Regions from separate parts of the Schinkia azotoformans genome, predicted to be linked through region 2. Evidence: predicted binding sites of a transcription regulator. Region 2 holds the regulator's gene; each other region holds the start of a gene.
The links. Region 2 encodes Rex, which represses fermentation and respiration genes when NADH is low (regulators of the CRP and FNR family bind a similar motif). Its sites were predicted from a motif close to TTGTGAAATATTTCACAA; they were not measured.
Positions count from the first base shown of each region.

Region 1: a site for Rex is predicted at 1,605-1,622, ahead of ric (iron-sulfur cluster repair di-iron protein). Genes of this name have one in related genera too.
Region 3: a site for Rex is predicted at 1,932-1,949, ahead of P9E47_RS14075 (nitric-oxide reductase large subunit). Genes of this name have one in related genera too.

Region 1 covers NZ_JARSMD010000019.1:162,810-168,584, reverse strand. Annotated here, with positions in the region: gene P9E47_RS11695 (electron transfer flavoprotein subunit alpha/FixB family protein) at 1-435, opposite strand, end outside; gene P9E47_RS11690 (electron transfer flavoprotein subunit beta/FixA family protein) at 451-1,266, opposite strand; gene ric (iron-sulfur cluster repair di-iron protein) at 1,791-2,495, shown strand; gene P9E47_RS11680 (hypothetical protein) at 2,602-2,805, opposite strand; gene P9E47_RS11675 (hypothetical protein) at 3,414-3,599, opposite strand; gene P9E47_RS11670 (globin-coupled sensor protein) at 3,693-5,003, opposite strand; gene P9E47_RS11665 (TrkH family potassium uptake protein) at 5,118-5,775, opposite strand, start outside.
Region 2 covers NZ_JARSMD010000034.1:5,780-11,554, forward strand. Annotated here, with positions in the region: gene P9E47_RS19505 (CPBP family intramembrane glutamic endopeptidase) at 112-828, shown strand; gene P9E47_RS19510 (YdiK family protein) at 825-1,022, shown strand; gene P9E47_RS19515 (redox-sensing transcriptional repressor Rex) at 1,102-1,740, opposite strand; gene moaC (cyclic pyranopterin monophosphate synthase MoaC) at 1,759-2,250, opposite strand; gene P9E47_RS19525 (ABC-F family ATP-binding cassette domain-containing protein) at 2,387-4,324, shown strand; gene P9E47_RS19530 (hypothetical protein) at 4,663-4,827, opposite strand; gene P9E47_RS19535 (hypothetical protein) at 4,948-5,250, shown strand; gene P9E47_RS19540 (DUF4317 domain-containing protein) at 5,330-5,775, opposite strand, start outside.
Region 3 covers NZ_JARSMD010000022.1:55,932-61,706, reverse strand. Annotated here, with positions in the region: gene fdhF (formate dehydrogenase subunit alpha) at 1-1,725, opposite strand, end outside; partial or broken gene P9E47_RS22945 (hypothetical protein) at 1,705-1,863, opposite strand; gene P9E47_RS14075 (nitric-oxide reductase large subunit) at 2,106-4,469, shown strand; gene P9E47_RS14070 (DUF2249 domain-containing protein) at 4,606-4,836, shown strand; gene P9E47_RS14065 (hypothetical protein) at 4,901-5,383, shown strand; gene P9E47_RS14060 (hypothetical protein) at 5,427-5,708, opposite strand; gene P9E47_RS14055 (CGCGG family putative rSAM-modified RiPP protein) at 5,693-5,775, opposite strand, start outside.

The DNA of each region.
Region 1 (5,775 bases), on a different contig from region 2:
TCCACCAAATGCAGGACGACTTGCTTCAAATAGACGTTTCTCTACATCTACGTCGAGCATCGTCGTATCCGCCGTCAATCCGGTGCTAATATCTGTAGCTATCGCACTTGCTAAATCCTTCCCGTTAGACGTTGCACCATAAAGAATGATTTCCGGTTTATATTTTCTTATTAAATGACTTGCACCATGCATAAATGGCTCTGTCCGATAGTTTTGAAGAATGGGATCATCGATTAGATACACTTCGTCAGCACCATATTCAAAACAAGTATTCGCCAAACCTTTAATATTATTTCCCAAAAGGAAACCTGCCAGCGGCACCTCTAGTTTATTCGCTAAATCACGCCCGGCACCTAAAAGCTCAAGTGATACTCCAGCAATTTCGCCTTCACGCTCTTCAATAAATACCCAGACGCCTTTATATTCTTCGATCATATTACATCCCCCTATTTACTGCCCGAAAAGTTCGCTCTTTTCAGCAAAGATAGTTGATACGATTTCCTTAACCTGTTCATTTGGGCTGCCTTCTAAAATTTTAGCCTTTTCAGGCGGCTGTGGTGCCCACATCTTTCCAACAATCGTTGGTGAACCTTTTAAGCCAAGTTGTGCAATATCTACTCCTTCAAAATCGTCAACTGTCCAAATAACCGGTTGATACCTTGCTGCTTTAATCATATTTGGCATTGGTGAATATGAAACTTCGTTGATTTCTTTTTCGACAGTAATTAAACATGGCAGCTGCGATTGGATCACTTCGTAGCCATCTTCAATTTTACGGTGAATTTTAATATACTTTTCGCTTTCATTCACTTCATCAATTTTTATGACTTTTGTAACAGGTGGAATATTTAACCGTCTTGCTATTCCAGGTCCAACCTGTCCTGTATCCCCATCAATGGCATGTAAACCGCAAATCACTAAATCAATTGGATCATTTTTTGATATTTTATCGAGAGCATTGTACAATGCATAGCTGGTAGCCAATGTATCCGCACCGGCAAACCTGCGGTCGGTAATCAGATAGCCTGCATCTGCTCCAATTTCGATACACTTCTTAATAACCTCTGTAGCTTGTGGTGGCCCCATCGATAAAACGGTAACCTTTCCACCTACCTGCTCTTTAATACGAACTGCCTCTTCCACGGCATGACCATCATAAGGATTCAATATCGCAGGAACTCCACGGCGGTCCAATGTGTTCGTTTTTGGATTAACCTTGATGATTTTTGTGTCTGGAACTTGTTTTACACAAACAACGATGTGCAAAAGAAACACACTCCTCTCGAATAAACCACACTTTTTTTAGAAAACCGTAAATCAAATACACCTTGGCGTATTTGCGCCCAGATTTTTTCGAGCTTGCTCGAAAAACTACCTCTGAAAATCGCAAGGCTCGCCGGAGGCTTAACTTTATTCAGTAGCGAACTTCTGCTGAATAAAGTTAAATGTTATATTAAAAGAGTTTAGAAACAAGAATACTATTTCTATTCTCTAAATAACCACAATCTAAAAAAATTAAAGCAAACGTTTTCAATGTTTTAATAATCCAATAACACTATTCCCACCGTAGTTACATTAACCTATGTTGTTATATATATTTTCAATTGTACAATTGTTCACAAACTTTTTAAAGAGTAATTTTGACAAATTTGCAAATTTTTTAAAAACATTTTTCGAACATTTTTTTAGACAAATAAAAAACGTTAAATCCATCTGTGATTTACATCACTCACATGGTGTAAAAGTTATTATATATTTAATATAAACTACTATTAGGAGGTACATGATTTATGTCATTAATAATAACAAGCACAATGAATGTTGGAGATATCGTTACACAATATCCACAGGCTGCTGACTTATTTAAAAAATACAAAATTGATTTTTGCTGCGGTGGAAATCGACCTCTACATGATGCCATTCTTGAAAAAAACTTAAACGAAGATGAAATTGTACAGGCGTTAAATGAAGGCTATGAGAAAATGCAAGCAATGAACACTGAAACTACGAACTGGCAAGAAGTTTCAAGTGCAGACCTAATCGATCATGTAATGCAAACACATCATGCCTATTTAACCGACGAGCTTCCAATGCTTGGACAATTCGTTACAAAAATTTATCGTGTACATGGTTCAAACCATTCTGAACTAGGCGAAGTGTACAATCATTTTCATGATTTAAGCAAGGAATTAATGGAACACATCATTAAAGAAGACGAAGTTATTTTCCCTCTAATAAAAGCATATGAAGCTGGCCCTACTTCAGAAAAACTTGAAGAAGTTAAAGCAGCTATTACTGAGCTTGAGAAAGAACATGATCATGCTGGAGATTTATTGAAGCTTATCCGCGAAATTACCAATGATTACGAATTACCAGTGGATGCTTGTATGACTTATACAACTACATTCCAAAGATTAGAAGCACTTGAGTCTGATATGTTTATCCATGTTCATAAAGAAAATAACATCTTATTCCCACGTTATTTGAATAAGTAATAAGAAAAGCGTAAGCGCCCGTTCAGCGAAGTTTACGAGTCGCTGGGCGCTGAAGCTAGACAATGTTTGAAAAAATTAATAGACATGAGTCACCCCATGTCTAGAATTAATATCCATAATCCCAGTCAACAACGTCCTCTTTGAAGCCAATAACCATTACATTTCCTAAATCCACTTTGTGATTGTTAAGAGTACAAGTACAATTTTCATCGCCGCATTGTTGCTTAATTTCCTCCAAAGTTTCCTTCTTAATATCCTCTAAAACGATAACCTCCTGTTGATTACGGTAAAGTACAGCTGTACCCGCCATAATTCAATGCGCCACCTTTCATTTTCTCTCACCATTTTTGTTCTCTATATTTCTCATTATACGCCTGTCTATTTTTTATACCATAAGTTTGTGAATAATTTCACATTTATGGCAAAAAATATAAAACATTTTGTTACAAAACAAAAAATCAGATTCTACTAATATGAAAAGTGTTATAATTATTTATATCGACAACTTCGGTTTAAGCGCTTTCAATCGCTGCTAGATAAAGGACCCTCTACAAAATAGAGAGTCAAAAATAGAAACTAACTAATCATATTAGTTATCATTATAAAGATCACAAATATATTGAATTACAGATTGGTCTTCTGTTTTTGTTTGCTTTTTATCTTCCGGCTTTACCTCAACTGTATTTGGCATTTAAAATCTTCCTTCCTGCTATTTTGGTTTTTAAATTTATCAATATTTTCTGATAATTTTAAACCCGAATGCTCATTTAGTCAACACCATAATCAATAATTTTTCCTAGAAATTTGTGTCATTTTTGCGAAAGCAATATCATAAAACCAAGGAATATCCGAATATTGTAAAAAGTATATAAAAAAGGCTGCCGATATGACTGGCAGCCATCACTTAAATTTAAATTATTAATCTCTTATCGGCAGCTTCTCATTTTTAGGAGAAGGAAATAAAGGCCGGTCACCGTGACCTTTATAGTCGCGTAAATATTCCTTTAGCGCCTTTTTCACATTTTTTCCTAAAGGAAGCTTTTTATGATCGGATTGTTCGTCTTGCTTATCAAATTCGTCATTTTCAACTACAACTTTAAGCATCTTGACAAACCTCCTTTAAATAGATTGGAGTTTCCCCTAATTAAATTATAATAGATTTAGGCAAATACAGAAATAGGCAATTGCTCACTTATCCTAAATATATCTTACTGTCTCATCCAAATGTTCAGCTGAAGCAGCTACTTTCTCAGTTGCGGTCCCAATCTGCTCGATCACCTTTACTAATCCATCTACTTTATCCTCTACACTTTGAATTTCTTGTATTGATTCATTAATGGACTTCGAAATATTTTCAAACGCTTCGCTCGTAAAATTGGACTCGTTCTCTCCCTGGACAACCATTGCTTGCACTTCATTAATCGAATTCACTACTTCTATTGTATATTCATTAGATTTACCAATTAATGTACTTATTTCAGAAACTGATTTTTTTGTCTCATCCGCGAGCTTCCGTACCTCATCCGCTACAACAGCAAATCCTTTTCCATATTCCCCTGCCCTTGCCGCTTCAATCGCTGAATTTAATGCCAGCAAATTGGTTTGTTCAGCTATATCCTGGACAATGGAAACAACCTTTTTAATTTGTTCACTGGAATCATTAAGCTGTAAGATGATCGACTTCATATGGGCTGTACTTTCTGTAATCGATTGGATTTGATTTTTAAGGGCAAGCATTCTGGTTTGTCCTTCCCTTGCTGCTTCCCTCGTCATTTTTGACTTGTTTGTACTGTTCACTACATTAAAGTTAACTTCCTGACTGCTGGCGATTAATTGTTGAACTGAGGCGCTTGTTTCTTCCGAAAGTGCGGCAACTTCCTCACTGACATACCTGACTCTATTCTTTAAATCACATTTAACCTCTTCATATTGCTTTTCTTTTTCTAGCATATTTTCCTTGTGATATTCATCAAGAACAAGCTGTATTTCAAAGTTTAGGAGAATTGTAAAGGCAATGATAAATTCACGGATGGAATGGCGTCCGCCAATATTCTCGAATATTAAGTTCATTACTGAGATTTGAATATTTTGCAAGGCTGCCATATACCACTTTGATTCAAGCTCAATATCATAATGAACTTTTGCAACCCTTTTTCGACTTTCAATAAAAGAATCATCTATTCTACCGCTAAACATTTGGATCAAATACTTCTCGAGAGTATTTTTCAAATGCTCAATCGTCGAATATTTCTCGATGATTTGTTTTAAATCCTCCACCGTTAATATTGAGGCATAAAATGAGTCTATAATTACATCAATATTTTTTTTAATTAATGGCTGAAGGGCTTTGATTAATTTCAAATGATTGACATCTAAATGGATCAAGTCCATTTGCTTTTTAATTTCTATATCTGAAATATTGATTAAAACTTCCATATCCTTAGCTTTACTTAACCATTCCCCATCCACGATGACATCATCATTAGAAAACCGTTTAAAGAAGCTCATTAAATCATCCTCCTCTACGAACACTAAAGTTAATTATATCAAATATTTTTTACCTAATTAGCAAAATTTTGTTAACAAATTGAAAGCAGGGCTAAAATTCCAGCCCTGCTTTCATTACCCAATAATAATCTTTTCTTTCGGAAAATGGTATTTCTCTTCCTTTTCTTGACCACGAATTAAAAATAGGAATGAAAAGATGCCAATTCTTCCAATGAACATTAAAGCAATAATTACTAATTTTCCAAGGATGCTAAGGTCAGGTGTGATCCCCATTGATAAACCGCATGTCCCAAAAGCCGATGCCACTTCAAATATGATTGGTAAAATCGGAAATGATTCAAGATAGGATAATATCGTAACAGCTGTTCCACAAAGGATAAGCGCTGTAGATATCACAACAAAAGCCTTTGTAATATCCAACGGATCAATTTCTCTATTAAATACTTTTATTGTATTTCTTCCCTTTGCGTAAAAGATGATACTTAAACACATAATTGCAAATGTTGTCGTGCGAATTCCTCCGCCAACACTTGAAGGAGATGCACCAATAAACATCAATATTGCCATTATTAATACTGTCGGTTCTCTAAATTGTGTTATATCCAATGTTGCCAAGCCCGCACTTCGGGTTGTCACAGATTGGAACAATGAATAAAAGAGGGCCTCATGCCAACTTTTCCCTACGTAAAAATGGTTCCATTCAAGCATCAAGAATACTAAAGTACCAAAAATAACTAAAGCAAAAAAGGTAGTGGCTGTGATCTTTGTAAAT
Region 2 (5,775 bases):
TGAACATTATTAACGAAATGTTGAAAAACCAATCATCTTTTTATTGGTTTTAAAATAATTATGTTAAAATACAAGAGTGGTTCATCTGATTAAACATAAAGGGGTATAACATTGAAAAGCAGATACTTGCTTACTATATTAATGTATATTTTTGTACAATTTTCGGGGATCTTGTTTGGTGTGGACTTGCTGCTTCGAAATGGGATCTCAAAGGATGATGCGGTGGCCATTTGGACGGTCATAAGCTTTAGTGGCGGTTTATTAGTAGTTATTTTGTTGTTATTGCCAGACATCAAAGCCCGTCATAATACTAACAATCGAGTATCAAGAACTCGTGCAGCAGGCTGGGCGATTTCCGGGATCTTTTTAGCGTTTTTAGCACAGGTTATTGCTGCACAAATTGAAATGATACTTGGAATCAAAATGGGCTCTGAAAACACAGAGATTTTAGTAGAAATCGCGATGCAAACACCGATTTTTATTATTGTTACTTCAGTAGTAGGGCCAATTTTCGAAGAAATTATTTTTCGGCAGATTATCTTTGGCAGTTTATATACAAGATTTAACTTTTGGATTGCCGCTATCATTAGTTCTTTAATTTTTGCAGCTGTCCATTTTGACTTTACACATATCATCATCTATACAGCAATGGGGCTTGTGTTTTCCTTTCTTTATGTTAAAACAAAAAGAATTCTGGTTCCGATTGTTGCCCACGTCTCCATGAATACCTTTGTTGTGTTGGTACGCATCCTATTTGCAGATGATATGGAGAAGCTGCAGAAGCAATATGAACAGGTGCAAAGCTTCGTTGGAGGGTTTTTACAATGAGAACTTCACCTTATACAATGGCACTCATTTATGGGGCGATGGGTGCTCTCTTTACATATTTAGCGATCCAAAGCGCTAAAGAGACAATTTGGAACTTTTCTACGATACTGTTAATGATGATTGCAACCTTCGACTTTTCAACAGCTATTCGATTTATTTTATATAAAAGAATGATTAAAAAAAGAAAATCATAAAACGGCTGCCTCAAAATAGAGATAGCCGTTTTTCCATGTGTACTTTTGAGCAAACTTTCCGGGGCAACCCATAAAATTATTAACTTAATGGGTAATGTTTTAAAAAATAAATTAATGACTGCAACTCAACTGCTAAATCAATATGATGAATTCTAATATCTTCCGGGACATTCAGTCTTGCTGGTGTAAAATTCAAAATTCCTTTTATTCCTGACGTAACGAGGCGGTCCGTTATTGGCTGGGATACCTGTACAGGAACGGTTAAAATGGCAACTTCCAATTCACCTGTGATTTTGCTTTCTAAATCATCTAAATGATAAACTGGAACACCTCCGATATCTGTGCCGACTTTCGCTGGGTCAACATCAAATGCCATCACAATTTTGGAATTATTGTTTTTCATAAAATTATAATGCAAAAAGGCGGTTCCTAAATTTCCTACCCCGATTAAGCACACCTTCACCACTTCATCTTGGCTTAACGTCTGCCTAAAGAAGGACAATAAATAATTGACATTGTACCCATAACCCTTTTTACCAAGGGCACCAAAATAAGAAAAATCACGGCGAATTGTGGCTGAGTCTACTTTTACCGCATCACTTAATTCTTTTGAGGAAACACGCTGTTTCCCTGAAGCATGTAAATTCGCTATAAACCGGTAATATAACGGCAAGCGTTTAGCAGTCGCTTGCGGTATTTTGTTTTTATCAAAAGACATACCATACCCCCGTTCTCCTTAATCAATATTTTCCTTTCTCCGAAAATCTCCGCTTTTTCCTCCAGTTTTCTCAACTAAATATGTTCGGCCAATAATCATTCCTTTATCTACGGCTTTACACATATCATAAACCGTTAACGCTGTAGCAGTTGCTGCTGTTAAAGCCTCCATCTCGACACCTGTGCTTCCCTTTGTTTTAACAGTTGTTTCGATATGTAAAATATACTCAGGGGCTTTCTCTTCCCATGAAAAAGAAATATCCACACCCTTTAGCATCAATGGATGACACATCGGAATCCATTCGGATGTTTTCTTGGCTGCCATCACTCCGGCTACTTGAGCAACAGCTAATACATCGCCCTTTTTCATTTTATTTTCTTTTATTTTTGTATAGATTTCTTCATTTACTTGTATGCTAGAATGGGCAATGGCAGTACGAGTAGTTTCATTTTTTTCAGTGATATCGACCATTTTCGCACGGCCTTCTTCATTAAAATGAGTAAAGGACATTCTTCATTCATCTCCCGACTTACACATATTTTAATACAAAAAAGTTTAGGATGATATTTATTTTTGTCAAAAAAGGAGATTTGTTGCTCGTTTGACATTGTATAAGCTAAACTATGATTTGAAGAGGTGAACCGATATGATACTACTTCAAGTCAACCAACTTACGAAATATTATGGTGCTGATCTTATTTTATCTAATATTAAATTAGAAGTACAATCAAAAGATAGAATTGCTCTAGTTGGAAGAAATGGAGCAGGGAAATCTACTTTATTGAAAATTATCTCAGAACAAATGTCGTATGATGGCGGCGAAATCATTAAGCCAAAAAATTTAATGATCGGTTATCTTGCTCAAGATACCGGCTTGGAATCTAGTCTTTCTATTTGGGATGAAATGTTGACTGTTTTTCACCATCTTCAAATAAAAGAAAAGAAGCTGCGTGAACTGGAAACAAAAATGGGTGATCCTTCCTATTTAGATGATACCGAAAAATACGAAAAATTATTAAAAGAATACGACGAACTGCAAGTAACCTTCAAGGATGAAGGCGGCTATCAGTATGAAGCTGACATCCGAACGGTTTTACATGGGCTTAATTTCGGTGATTTTGATTATTCGACAGCGATTGCAACCTTAAGCGGCGGTCAAAAAACCCGCTTGGCAATGGCTAAGCTGCTTTTAACAAAGCCGGATTTATTAATTCTTGATGAACCGACGAACCATTTGGATATTGAAACGCTGGGCTGGCTTGAACAATATTTGCAAGGTTATCCTGGTGCTCTACTAATCGTCTCCCATGACCGCTATTTTCTAGATAAAGTTGTGACTCAAGTCTATGAATTATCACGGACGAATTGTCGCCGCTATGTAGGAAACTATAGTAAATATTTAGAGCAAAGTGCAGCCGTTTACGAGCAGGAACTAAAGTCTTTCGAAAAGCAACAAGAGGAAATTGCAAAATTAAAGGATTTCGTCCAAAAAAATATTGCAAGAGCGTCAACAACAAAACGGGCACAAAGCCGTAGGAAGCAGCTTGAAAGAATGAAAGTAATGGACCGCCCACTTGGAGATGAAAAGTCAGCCTCATTTTCCTTTGATATTGAAAGACAAAGCGGCAACGATGTGTTAATGGTGGATTCTTTAACCGTTTCCTATCAAGGAAAGGAGCCGATTCTTACAAACGTATCCTTCGGGCTTAAGCGTGAAGAAAGTGTTGCCTTAGTTGGGCCGAATGGAATTGGAAAGTCCACATTGCTTAAGGCGATTACTAAGCAGCTTGAGATCCTTACTGGCACGATCAACTACGGGTCCAATGTTACGATTGGCTATTATGACCAGCAGCAGGCAAACTTGACTTCCAATAAAACAGTCTTACATGAACTATGGGATGAATATCCATTAAGACAGGAAAAAGAAATTCGAACGATATTAGGGAATTTTTTATTTAGTGGTGATGATGTTTTAAAAATAGTCTCTTCGCTAAGTGGCGGTGAAAAGGCAAGATTAGCACTCGCCAAACTGATGATGCAGAAGGCAAATCTATTAATTCTCGATGAGCCGACGAACCACTTGGATTTGGATAGCAAAGAAATACTAGAAAATGCTTTAATCGATTACCCTGGAACGATTCTGTTTGTATCTCATGACCGTTATTTTATAAATCGGTTGGCTACAAGAGTGATTGAGTTATCCACAGAAGGACTGGAGTCGTACTTGGGTGATTATGATTATTATGTGAATAAAAAAGCGGAAATGGAAGAATTGGCACAGCTTGAAAATGAAGGACAATCCTCATCAAAAGTGGTGCAAACAACTCCACCGGAATCGGACAAGGCAAAATATGAACAAGACAAAGAACAGAAAAGAAAAGATCGCCAGCGCCTACGTCGAATTGAAGAGATCGAACAACAAATTGAACAAATTGAAATGAAAGTCGCTGAAAATGATGAACTATTATGTGACCCTGAAGTTTATCAAGACTATGAGAAGGCAGCCAAGTTAACTAGTGAAAACGAAAAATATCATGACCATCTCGAACTCTTGATGGAAGAATGGGAAACTCTACAGGATTAACGTTCAGAGAAAATTCTTCTGGACGTTTTTTCTTGTGGAATTTTGTCAAATCCATTTCTTCCAGATGTGGGTATTTTTTTTATGTATTCACACTATCCACAGTGTTATTCACAGATAAACTCACTTTTTTCAGGCACTCCACAAAGTTATTAACATTATCCACAGAAAAATATCGAATTATCCACAATTTTTATGAACACCTACGGAACCCATTATGTCGGAATTTGTTGAAGTTATCCACCACATCTCTGAGCTGTGGATAAACTCTGTCCACATCCAAAATAAGTCTAGATTTTTTTAAAAATAGTATGTGCATTATTGTAATCGTCTTTGAAATTTTAACTTGACAAAAGCTGAGATTCAGTACTGGGATGATGTTTTCTATAAAACGGTGCAAACGGATCAATGGAAGCACTTCTTAAAGGACCGTTAATGATGCTTTCCGCTTCCCCATCAAAATGTGGAGTTGCCTGCGTACGTTGACTTTCACTATTACGTGACATATTGATCATCTCCTTAGTCTTAAGATAACTATTTTGAAGATGATCTATTCAAGATGCTATATTTAGCAGTGCACATGGAAATAGTAGGAATATCCTCGCTGATAAAGGAGATTCTTAGCCATGTCTACATACATAGAAATGAAAAATATATTTATTACAAAGGTTCAAAAGGACGAACAACGGACAATACTTGAGGTTTGCTTCGAAAATATGCATGAGCCGAAGTATTGTCGTTTATTTAAAGCTACTTTAGAAAAGGAAAGCGATTGGACCATTCGATCCATCGCTGTGTATGATTCTCGAAAAGACAGATTTCTCACAGTTGGGTCCCTTTATGCTCCTATTTTGTATGAGGAAATTAAAAATAAAATACTTCAAGCATTTGAGCAAGACGCTGAGTTTGAACAACAATTGGCTCAATAGGGGCTGTCTATAATGAAACATGCCCATTTTAGGTTTTTTCTCGTGTTTCGGGCACGTTCAATGGGCCATTGAACAACTTTTAAAATGTTTCCGGAATCAATGTAAAGCCCTCAATCACCGTATCTTCATCCACTTCAATTAGTAAACAACGCTTACCGCTATAGTTGACTTGTTTAACATACTTCAAATCTTGAGGGCTGATTGAAATATTTGCGACCTTAGTCTGGATTTTAATCGATTTCGTATTATAATTTGGGACGATACTGCTTGCTTTAAATTCGTGCTTTTCATCATCAATGACTTTTTGAAAAGCTGTTTCTACTTTTTCCGTATTAACATCCTCTACTCCACTCACCTTTAAAACGCGTTCAACGTCTTTGTAGTCCAATTTTGGCGTTTCTTCCTCTTCATTTTCATCAATGATGCGGTTAATTTCTTCATAAACATTTGCAAGGGTTGACGCGTCAACTTGGTCCCCGACGACTTGTTTGACGATTTCTTCGAAAATCGCTTTATCCTCTTGCG
Region 3 (5,775 bases), on a different contig from region 2:
ACCATCAACAATGCCCAGTTTAGCAGCATCCTCCGGATGGATATCCACCGTTTCTTCGGTTTGCTTAATTTTTACATTATCAGGATAATATCTAGTCTGTGTATGTGTATTGTAAGATTCATAACGGCGTCCAGTTGTTAGTGTAAATGGATAGTCCTCATCTGGAATTTCAATAGGTGCTGTATAACCAACTGGAACAAATGGTGCTTTTTTGGCATCCGTAATATTTTCATCATGTAAATGCTCGTGTAAAATGAATGTTCCCGGATGGTCCTCTGTCGGACAAGGATAGTGCAAGAAATATTCCCGATCAAGGCGGGCGTAGGACATGCCGCCATATTTCTCATGGGCTAAAATCCGCAATTCATCCCAAATTTGTTCGCTGGATTCATAGCTCATTTCGTATCCCATTAAAGTCGATAATTCACAAAGAATCTGCCAATCTTCCTTAACATTTGGATGAGATTCCACGGCTGTTCGAACTCTTTGAATACGGCGGTCCGTATTCGTATAAGTGCCGTCAACCTCCCCCCATGACCGCGCAGGAAGTACAACATCTGCTAACTGAGCTGTTTCAGTAAGGAAAATATCCTGAACAACTAATAAATCTAATTTCTTTAAGAGCTTTTCTGTGTGTGACATATGAACATCAGCCATTAATGGGTTTTCACCGATCACATATAATGCTTTTACATCGCCATTTTCCATTCTTTCAAATGTACGTGTCTGCGTATCACCTGACTTCCCATCAATCGTAACATTCCAAGCTTCTTCATAACGTCTGCGGTATTCATCATTTGTAATCGGAAATGGTCCAGGAAGCTGATTTGGCAAGCAACCCATGTCACCTGCTCCTTGGACATTATTTTGTCCGCGAAGCGGCATAATGCCATTTCCTTTCTTACCGATGTGACCTGTTAAAAGGGCCAAGTTGGCAATATCAAATACGTTATTGACCCCACAATGATGCTCTGTTATTCCTAATGTATACGCTATCATTGCATTCCCAGCAGTCGCATAAATTCTGGCTGTTTCCTCAATTTCCTCTGGTGTAAGACCTGTAATCGCTGCAGCATATTCAGGGGTATACAGCTCGACTTGTTTTTGTAATTTATCTAGATCAAGTGTAACTCTCTTGATATAAGCCTCATCAAATAGCTTTTCTTTTAAAATGATATGAATCATGGCGTTCATTAAGGCGATATCTGATCCAACATTGATTTGCAAGTGACGGTCTGCCACTTTCGCCATGTCAATTTTTCGAGGGTCGATCACAATAATTTTTAATCCATTTTTAGCTGCTTTTTTCATCCGGTTTGAAATAATAGGATGGGCTTCGGTAGTGTTAGAGCCCATTAGTAGCAATACATCTGCTTCCTCAAAATCTTCCAATGTACTTGTTGGAGATCCGTCACCAAATACAGTTGCCAGACCGGCAACGCTCGGAGCGTGTCAAGTACGGTTGCAGCCATCAATATTATTGCTGCCAATCACTGCTCTCATAAATTTCTGTGTTACATAATTTGATTCATTTGTTGTGCGTGCACAAGCAAACATAGATACAGCTGTTGGTCCAAATTGCTTTTTAATACTTGAGAGTTTATCAGCGATAAATTGAAGTGCTTCCTCCCATGTTGCCTCTACTAGTTTACCAGCTTTACGAACGAGAGGAGTAGTTAGTCTATCTTCTGCATGTACATATTTATAGGCAAAAGCTCCCTTCACGCATGTTTGCCCTTTATTTACCGGGGCATCTTTGTCACCGCGTACTTTAATGATTTGATTATCCTTAACTTCAAGAATTAATCCACATCCTGTTCCGCAGTAACCGCAAATCGAACGGACTTCTTTTACATTCTCCATGATTTCCCTCCTATTCTCTTATGTTAATTTAATCTTAACAGATTGTGGAACAGGCTACGAGAGTATATTTGTGCAAAATTTTAAAAGGTTTTTACAATTAACACTATGTGTATAGTGATAAGTGATTAAAAACACACCCTACTGTTGTTTTAAATCACACCTTAATATTTTTTAAGATTGTATGATGTTCATTGTGAAAGGCGCGCCGTAGGACTAATATCGAAAAAATGGAGTGAAAATAAATGGGTGTAAGAAAACTAGATACAGATCCGGCATCTAAACCAACTTCAAAGAATGCCCTTATGAAATCAATTTTAGTTTTCACATTATTAATTAGTTTTACAGTTTTATTAGTAGGGGGCTATGGGATTTTTAAAGGCAATGCACCTAGACCTACTGAGATTACGAGCCCTAGTGGTGATGTTGTAATTACAAAGGCATCCATTATGGGTGGTCAGGCTGTATTCCAAAAGTACGGCTTAATGGATTATGGTACTGTATTAGGTCATGGTTCTTATATGGGCCCTGATTATACAGCTCAAGCATTAAAAGTGTATACAGAAGGTATGCAGGATTTTCGAGCTGAAGAAAAATTTGGAGCACCATATAAAGAGTTATCGGCTGATGAACAAGCAGCTATTAAAGATCAAGTCATCAAAGAAATGCGTGAAAATCGCTATGATGCAGAGTCTGATACATTACCTTTAACAGATGCGCAAGTATATGGTTTAGAACAAGTTAGAGCTTATTACCAAGATGTATTTACAAATGGCGATAATTGGGGATTAAAACCAGGTTTAATTAAAGAAGAGCATATGCCTGCTACAGACCGTGCTTATGTAGCTGAAGGTGATCAAATCACACAAATTTCCGATTTCTTCTTCTGGACTGCTTGGTTATCAAGTACATTGCGCCAAGGCGACGAAATTACTTATACAAACAACTGGCCTTATTATGAAGATGCTGGCAATACACTGGGACTATCCGCTGTTTGGTGGTCTGGTGTTAGTGTAACTTTATTAATTCTATTTATTGGTATCATTTTATTCGTATTCTATCGCTATCATTTAGATATGCATCCGGCTTATGAGGATGGTAAGTTTCCGAAAATTGATTTACGCAAACAACCAGTAACAAATTCACAAGTTAAAGTAGGTAAATATTTCGCAGTTGTGGCTGTTCTTTTCTTTGTGCAGTCCATGTTTGGTGCGCTTCTTGCTCACTATTATATTGAACCAGATAGCTTCTTTGGAATTACTTGGATTCATGATATTTTACCTTTCTCAATTACGAAAGGATACCACCTTCAATTGGCAATTTTCTGGATTGCCACAGCATGGTTAGGTATGGGTCTGTATATCGCTCCATTAGTTGGCGGACATGAACCAAAGAAACAAGGTTTATTAGTGGACGTTTTATTCTGGGCACTAGTTGTTCTAGTATTCGGTTCAATGATCGGTGAATGGTTAGGTGCAAACGGTAAATTAGGTAACCTTTGGTTCTTATTAGGACATAATGGTTGGGAATATATCGAACTTGGCCGTATTTGGCAGCTTATTTTAATCGCAGGTATGGGTATTTGGTTATTCCTTGTATTTAGAGGGATTAAGGCTGGCTTGAAACGTGAAACTGATAAGGGTGGATTGATTCACTTATTATTCTATTCAGCAATCGCTGTTCCAGCTTTCTACGTATTCGCATTATTAATTAACCCTGATACACATTTTACAATGGCCGATTACTGGCGTTGGTGGATTATCCACTTATGGGTAGAAGGTATCTTTGAAGTATTTGCTGTAGTCGTTATTGGTTTCTTATTAGTACAGCTTGGATTAGTTACAAAAAGTTCAACGATCAAAGCGTTATATTTCCAAATTACATTATTATTAGGCAGCGGTGTGATCGGCATCGGTCACCACTTTTACTATAATGGTTCTGCTGAAGTTTGGATTGCCTTAGGTGCTGTTTTCTCAGCATTAGAAGTAATTCCATTAACACTATTGATTTTAGAAGCATATGAGCATTATAAAATCGTCAAAGATGGCGGGATTGATTTCCCTTACAAATCAACTTTCTGGTTCTTAATTTCAGTAGGTATTTGGAACTTAGTTGGTGCAGGGGTATTAGGATTCCTAATCAACTTACCGGCAGTAAGCTATTTTGAACACGGTCAATTCTTAACACCAGCACATGGTCATGGATCAATGATGGGTGTTTATGGATTCTTCGCACTTGCTGTTCTAGTGTTCTCTTTACGTAATATTGTTAAACCAGAAAAATGGGATGATAAAATTATTAAAATTTCTTGCTGGTTAATGAACATCGGTTTAGCAGGAATGATTGCTATTTCATTACTTCCAGTTGGTTGGTTACAATTAAAAGAGGCATTCATGAAAGGTTACTGGGTGTCACGTTCACCAGAGTTTTTACAGCAAGATGTTGTAGTAAACTTAATTACTATTCGTGCGATTCCAGATACAATTTTCTTAATTGGTGTACTATTAATTATGTATGTGGCTGTAAAAGCAATCTTCAACCTACGTAAGCCAACACATCAAGAAGGCGAGCCATTACCAGTTAAAGATTTAGCAATTGACGAAGATTAATAAATTTCAAGGGATACTTTTATAAAAAAAGTGACAAAATAGTGTCGAATTAGTGACATAAAACACACCCTATGTTTAATTAATCAGACATAATGGAATTATAATAAAAATAAATCATCAATAGGGGGAACACAAAATGGAATTTGCAGCAAAAGTAAATGCACCTGATTATCCACCAAGAGAGAAGCATCCAGTAATTTTCAAAACATTTGATGGCCTACAACCTGGTGAATTTATGGAGTTAACGAATGACCATGATCCACGTCCATTACAATATCAATTTATGATGGAAAGACCCGAGCAATTTACTTGGGAATACCTTGAAGAAGGTCCTGATGTATGGCGTGTAGCTATCGGTAAAAAATAATAGAATTAAAGGCTGGCATCCAAAATGTCAGCCTTTTTTATACTATAAGAAAAGGGGGGATTTGGTGAAAGGGTGGTTAATCAGTAATGCACTCTTTATTTTACTTGTTATCTTTTGGAGTTTTTGGCATAGAGAATATTCCTCACCGGTTATTGTTGTTGGTAAAACCTTTGCTGTAATCGCGGTAATTTTATTTATTATTAATGTCAATATGTATTTTATCTTTTTAATTATTCGTAAAAGTAAAACAAAGGGGATTAAGAAGACTTTAGCGCTTTTCTCAAGAAAAATGATGAAGTTTCATGTTCCGATTGCCATTACAGCAACGGCGTTAATATGTATTCACGCGATTATTATGATTTCTTTTCATCCGCTAGAAATAATCGATATCAAAAAACTGAGTGGAATATTGGCGATTCTGATATTATCGGTTCATTTATTTAGTGGGTGGCTAAGGAGAAAAAAAGCATCTGGTTTTAGGCGATTGTTTCATCTGCGGATGGCATTTATATTTTTAACATTCTTTCTAATTCATATTTTTATATAAGAAGGAAGTGAGGAAAACAGGAAGTGGGTGTCTTCCTGTTTTTTTATGGGAAATAAATGCGAAGAATATTGACTCCGTTTTTAAGTTCGAAATAATTCTTGAAAAACTCATTGGAGCGCTCAAACGTTTTATATTTTGATAAATCAATAGCTTCCTTAATTTTGTCGCCAATTAAAAATTGTATTTCAGCGTCAGTTACATGAATGATTTCAAAATCAAGTCCATCTCTTTGAACTAACTCTTCATCCTCATAATAATTTAGAACAGCTTGACAATTCTTATATTGATTTAAACTCTCTTGAATAATCTTTATTTCAGTTTCCATACTCGTAAAACATACCCTCCACAACCACATTGGTCGATAAATTTTGTTTTAATAGCATCACCAAATT